Regions from separate parts of the Delftia sp. SD018 genome, predicted to be linked through region 1. Evidence: predicted binding sites of a transcription regulator. Region 1 holds the regulator's gene; the other holds the start of a gene.
What was found. The regulator FNR, encoded in region 1, switches genes on or off when oxygen is low (the NO sensors DNR and NnrR bind a similar motif). The targets are predictions, from matches to a motif close to TTGATNNNNATCAA.
Positions count from the first base shown of each region.

Region 2: INR38_RS25035 (hemerythrin domain-containing protein) is a predicted target of FNR. The motif match lies at 1,420-1,433, and genes of this name have one in related genera.

Region 1 covers NZ_JADDRN010000010.1:24,219-27,423, forward strand. Annotated here, with positions in the region: gene hemN (oxygen-independent coproporphyrinogen III oxidase) at 1-610, opposite strand, end outside; gene fnr (fumarate/nitrate reduction transcriptional regulator Fnr) at 773-1,492, shown strand; gene INR38_RS11985 (hypothetical protein) at 1,574-1,861, opposite strand; gene INR38_RS11990 (FixH family protein) at 2,041-2,355, opposite strand; gene ccoG (cytochrome c oxidase accessory protein CcoG) at 2,413-3,205, opposite strand, start outside.
Region 2 covers NZ_JADDRN010000034.1:9,795-12,999, reverse strand. Annotated here, with positions in the region: gene INR38_RS25045 (CsbD family protein) at 297-515, shown strand; gene INR38_RS25040 (hypothetical protein) at 659-1,246, shown strand; gene INR38_RS25035 (hemerythrin domain-containing protein) at 1,494-1,994, shown strand; gene INR38_RS25030 (MarC family protein) at 2,048-2,695, opposite strand; gene INR38_RS25025 (dienelactone hydrolase family protein) at 2,885-3,205, shown strand, end outside.

The sequences.
Region 1 (3,205 bases):
ACTGCCGCGCGGCCGCCACCAGCTCGAACACCTGCTCTGCCGGCTGCACGCGGTGCACGGCGATCTGCACCTGTTCGTCGAAGTCCTGCACACCGAAGCTCAGGCGGTTGAAGCCCAGCTCCTTGAGCACGGCCAGGCGCTCGACGCTGACGGTGCGCGGATCGACCTCGATGGAATACTCGCCACCCGGCTCCAGCTTGAAATGCTCGCGCAACAGGCCCATCAGCGTGCGCAGCTCGTCGTCGGAGAAGAAGGTGGGCGTGCCGCCGCCCAGGTGCAGCTGGCTGACGGTCTGGCCCTTGCCGCAATGGGCCGTATGCAAGGCCATCTCGCGCGCCAGGTAGTCCAGGTAGACGGCAGCGCGATCGTGGTGGCGCGTCACGATCTTGTTGCAGGCGCAGTAGTAGCAAAGCGACTCGCAAAAGGGCACGTGCACATACAGCGACAAAGGCGTGGCACGCGCTGCGGTACTCGATTTGCGTTGTTGCAGCGCCAGGATATAGTCCTCTGCACCAAAGGCCTCGACAAAGCGGTCGGCGGTAGGGAACGAGGTGTATCGGGGCCCCGGTACGTCAAAGCGACGCAGCAGCTCTGGGGTGACAGCGGTCATGGGTTTTTTCCTCTAATACCTCGACTGTGCCGCAGCACATCGGTCATGTCCTTGACTCATATCAAGAGTTGTTTGAGGGACTGCTGCGACAATTTGATCCAACTCATCGCAATCCACGAGGTCACCGCCGGCACGCTGTGTGCCGCTGATGTTTATCACTCCATGAACCTTCAGACCATCAAAGCCTCCTGCTCCAACTGCAACCTGCGCGAACTGTGCATGCCCATGGGCCTGGATGCCGAGCAGATGCAGCGCATCGACGACATCGTGGCCACGCGCCGCAAGGTCAAGCGCGGAGGCCTGCTGTTTCGCAACGGCGAGACATTCACCTCGCTGTACGCCATCCGCACCGGCTTCTTCAAGACCTGCGTGGCCACCGAGGACGGACGCGACCAGGTCACAGGCTTTCAGATGGCCGGCGAGATCATCGGCCTGGACGGCATCGTCAACGACCACCACACCTGCGATGCCGTCGCGCTGGAAGACGCCGAAGTCTGCGTCATGCCCTTCGACAAGCTGGAAGACCTGTCGCGCGAGGTCACGGCCCTGCAAAACCATGTGCACAAGGTCATGAGCCGCGAGATCGTGCGCGAGCACGGCGTGATGCTGCTGCTGGGCAGCATGCGCGCCGAGGAGCGCCTGGCCGCCTTCGTGCTCAACCTGGTGCAGCGCCTGCATGCACGGGGCTTTTCCAAGTCCGAACTGGTGCTGCGCATGACGCGCGAGGAAATCGGCAGCTACCTGGGCCTGAAGCTGGAGACGGTGAGCCGCACCTTCTCCAAGTTCGCGGACGACAACATCATCGAGGTGCGCCAGCGCCATCTGCGCATCCTGGACACGGAGGCGCTCAAGCGCATCGTCAACAGCCAGCAGTGCCAGTGAGGCTGCAAGGGCGGCAAGCATTCGTCCGCCAATGAACAAGGCCCGCGACAGCGGGCCTTGTTCATTGCGGCGGGCTCTCGATCAGTCCCGCCCCAGCCCCTGCATGGCCAGGTCCGGGTCGGGCTCGGAGACCACGCCGTCATTGAGATCGCGGGCCGAGCGGCCCAGCATGGTGGTCATCAGGCTGGAGAGCATGGTCACGCCCCAGAAGGCGAAGAAGGCCAGCGTGTAGATGCCCTGGCGCGACCAGCCCAGGTCGCCGAGCCAATGCAGCTCCAGCGGGTCCACAAAGGCAAAAACCAGCATCTCCATCACGGCGGCTGCCAGAAAGGCAGGCCAGGCAATCCACATCCAGCGTTGGGCCAACATCAGCGATCTCCTTGTGCTGTCGAGGGGTCGCCTTCATTGTGCGCCGCGCCAACGCATGGCGCCAAGCCCCGCAGCGCCCTGCACGCCTGTAGGAAACCCTCACCCGTCGCGCATGCCGGAGATGCGATCCGCCATGCAAAAAGGCCGCGACTGCGGCCTCTTGCAGGGGTGCACGGCGATCAGCGGTCGGTGGGGTGATCGTGCGCGGGCGTGGCCGCATGGTTGCGGCCGGTGACGGCGGGCGCCATGCTCTTGGGCACTTCGCGCACGCCATCGGCACGCTCGTTGATCGTGATGCCGTTGCGGTAGTAGTCGGGGTCGATCACGGGATCGGCGCCGTTGATGGCGATGATGGCCGTGATCACGGCAGCGACCACCACGGCCGCCGGGCCGGCCACCACCAGCCAGACATGGCCGAACCTCCACCAGGGCTTGCCGGCGTCGGGGTGCGAGGGAGCCTGCGCGGGCGCGGACACTGCGGGACTGGAAGACATGGGAAACCTCTTTCTTTCAGGCGGCAGGCGCGGACCGTGCCGCGCCTGCCAGGAACATCACCGGGGCACCAGGAAGACGGCCTTTTCGGACGCGCGTCCCGCGCCCGAATGCACGGCATCGATATCGAAGAATACGGTGTGCGAGCCCGGCTCGGCCGAACCGTAGGGAATCTGCAGGCGCGCCGCAATGCCGCGCGTCTCGGCCGGGCCGACCTCGACTTCCTGCTCGGACGCCAGCTCCAGCCCATCGAGGCCGTGGGCGCTGATGCGGTAGCGCTGGGCCTGCTCGGTGGCATTCATGATCTGCAGGCGGTAGACATTCTCCAGCTTGCCGCCCGCCACGATGCGCGACAGCGAGGCGCGGTCGCGGATCACGTCCACCTTGACCGACTGGCGCAACGCCAGGCTCACGATCATGACCACGCTCAAGCCGATCAGCACGGCCGAGTAGATCAGCACGCGCGGACGGAAGATGCGGCGCAGCACCTGGGCACGCCGCCACAGGCCGGCCATGGCGTTCTGCGTGGTCAGGCGGATCAGGCCGCGCGGGTACTCCATCTTGTCCATGATGGAATTGCAGGCGTCTATGCACAGGCCGCAGCCAATGCATTCGTATTGCAGACCGTTGCGGATGTCGATGCCCACGGGGCAGACCTGCACGCACATCTTGCAGTCGATGCAGTCGCCCAGGCCCTGGGCCTTGTAGTCCACCTTCTTGGTGCGCGGCGCACGCGGCTCGCCCCGGCCCGTGTCGTAGCTGACGATCATGGTGTCCCGGTCGAACATGGCGCTCTGAAAGCGCGCATAGGGGCACATGTACTTGCAGACCTGCTCGCGCATGTAGCCCGCG
Region 2 (3,205 bases), on a different contig from region 1:
CTCCGGCTGCATTGCAACCGCCACGGCGCAGGGGCGGACATACGGGGAAAAGGCTGGGTACTCAGGGCAGGGGCGGGCCGCGCCTGACCCAGCGCTTCCCGCGCGTCCGTCAGGGGCTGTAGTCCCGATCCCACCGTCTCGGCTGCCCCTGGGACGACCGTCAACACTAGGTCCAGACTACGACGCGCAGCCCCCAGGTTTTTTACAGTGGAACCGTCGCTGATGCAGATCGCGGCTTTGAAAAAACAAGGCCTGATTGCACAGCGCTACTTCAACATCACTGAAAGGACCAAGCCATGAATGAAGACCGCATCAAGGGCAACTGGAAGCAATTCACCGGCAAGATCCGTGAGCAATGGGGCAAGCTCACCGATGACGATCTGGATGTGATCGCCGGCAAGCGCGAGCAATTCCTGGGCAAGCTGCAGGAGCGCCAGGGCCTGGCCCGCGACGCTGCCGAAAAGCAGCTGACCGACTGGCAAAAGCGCAACCCCGACTTCCGCTTCGAAGACTGATGAGGGTGGACTGCGGATGGGCTGGACGCCCTGGCCGGCGCCGCCATCCGCTCCTCGACAGCCAGCGTGCCTGAGGCACGCACCAATGGCCCGCCGCCGCAGGCAACAAGGGCCGCTTCAGTACAAATACAAGGAGTTCCATCATGCAAACACCGCAACGCTTTCGCCACATGCTTTCCGCTGTCGCCCTGGGCCTGATGGCCTCCGGCGCCATGGCCATGACCAATGCGGAGCACACGGCCGCCAAGAACCAGATCGAGGCCGATTACAAGGCTGCCAAGGAACAGTGCAAGCCGCTCAAGGACAACGCCAAGGACGTCTGCGAGAAGCAGGCCAAGGGCCAGGAAAACGTGGCCAAGGCCGAACTGGAATCGCGCCGCAATCCTTCGCCCAAGAACAGCGAAAAGGCACTCAAGGCCAAGGCCGATGCGGACTACGACATCGCCAAGGAAAAGTGTGACGACCTCAAGGGCGACGCCAAGGATGTCTGCGTGAAGGATGCCAAGGCCGCCCACGTGCACGCCGTGGAAGCCGCCAAGGTGAACAAGGCCCAGGCCGAGCCCGCTTCCAACTCCGCAGCCAAGGCTGCCAACGTGGCAGAAACCCGCAAGGACGCTGCCGAGGAAACCCGCGAAGCCGACTACAAGGCTGCCAAGGCCCGTTGCGACACCATGAGCGGCGCTGCCAAGGACACCTGCGTGGCTGATGCCAAGCGGAAGTTTGGACAGTAAGCTCCCCCTGAGCGGCTGACGCCGCTTCCCCCTCTCTACTCGCTTCGCGAGGGAGGGGGACGGCACCTTCGCCGCGAGGCGGCTCTTGCTCGGTGCCCCTGGCCTTTTGGCCGCGCCAGTTTTATCCGCCTTGACCAAGCCCCGTTCGCGGGGCTTTGCTGTTTTCGGGTTGGCTGATGTGGGTCAAACGGGTTGGGCGGTGCTGTTCCTAAGCTGCAGGCTTTCACGATGAAGGCAGGAGAAGCATATGGCCGTGCTGGAATGGAGCGGAGCGCTGGCATTGGAGTTGCCGGCCATGGACGAGGTGCATCAGGAGTTCGTCCTGCTGCTGGCCGAGGTGGAGGCGGCCGATGATGCGCAGCTGTGCGCGCGCTGGGATGAGCTGATCGCGCATACGCAGGTGCATTTCGACCAGGAAGACCGCTGGATGCAGTCCACGCGGTTCACCAGCACCAACTGCCACAGCCTGCAGCACAAGGTGGTGCTGCAGGTGATGCGCGAGGGGGCGAGCAAGGCGGCGGCCGGTGATCTGGCCGTGATCCGCAGCATGGCGGGCGAGCTGGCGGCCTGGTTCGTGCACCATGCGCAGACCATGGATGCGGCGCTGGCCCTGCATCTGCGCAGTGCGGGCTTCGATCCCGCCACGGGCTCCCTGGCGCACCCTGAGGCCTTGCCCGAGCAGCCCATCACGGGCTGCGGCGGTGCCTGCGACGGCAGCGCCGACCGCGCGCGGACCGTGCCGGCCTGATCCGGCCTGAACCGATCTGAACCGGCAGTAAGGCCACCAGTCAGCCAGCCCGCTCAGGGCACGATCGCGGGCGAGGCCAGGATGGGGAAGATCTTCACCAGCCCGCCCGCCATCACCTCCACGGCCAGGGCCGCGAGGATCAGGCCCATGAGCCGCGTCATCACGTTGATGCCGGTCTTGCCCAGCACGCGGGCGATCGGGTCCGCCAGCGAAAAACAGACCATCACCACCAGCGCCACCACCACGCCATAGCCCACCAGGGCCAGGTGCTGCCAGATGGTGCGTGCCTGGTCGGCGTAGATCACCACGGTGGACATGGAGGCCGGCCCCGTCAGCAGCGGAATCGTCAGCGGCACCACGGCAATGCTGTTGCCCATGGCGGCCTTTTCCGCGCCAGCGACCAGCGTGGGCGCGTTGGGCCGTTCCTCGGCCGGGCGGGCGTTGAGCATGTTCATCGCGCTGATCAGCAGCAGCAGGCCACCGCCCACCTGAAAGCTCTGCAGCGAGATGTTGAAGAAGTCCAGCACCTGCAGCCCGATGATGGCGCAGGCCGCGATCACGCAGAACGAGGCCAGCGCCGCCGTGCGAATGGTCTGCTGGCGCTGCTGGGCGCTGAATCCCTCGGTGTAGTGGATGAAGAAGGGGACGATGGCCAGCGGGTTGATGATGGCCACCAGCGTGATCAGCGGTTTGAGGTCCATCGCATTCCCTGTAGGTTGCCGCCGCCCACCTGTGCCCGGAGCTTGCCGGTACGCACGACTTTTCGTTCCATCGAATGTCTCCTGTGAAAGAATTGCCGCACGGGCCGGCCCGCCGCCATTACAGCATTGCGGGGCGCGTCCGCCCACCGGGAAATCACAACAGGTTCTCAGACAGAAAGGAACGCGGACATGGGCAGTTTTGTGCAGTTGACTTCGTTGGATGGCACGGCTTCGCCGGCCTGGGTGGCGCGGCCCGATGTGCCCGCGCGCGGTGCCGTCGTGGTGCTGCAGGAGATCTTCGGCGTCAACGCCCATATCCGCGCCGTGGCCGACCGCCTGGCAGCCCGCGGCTATGTGGCCGTGGCGCCGTCGCTGTTCACGCGTGTCGAGGCCGGTGTGGACCTGGGCTATGGCGACGCCGACCGTGCCAAGGGCATGGCGCTGAAATCCGCCGCCGAGGCGCTGCCCCAGCCCGGTGTGCTGCCCGAGATCGAGGCCGCCATCGCCCAT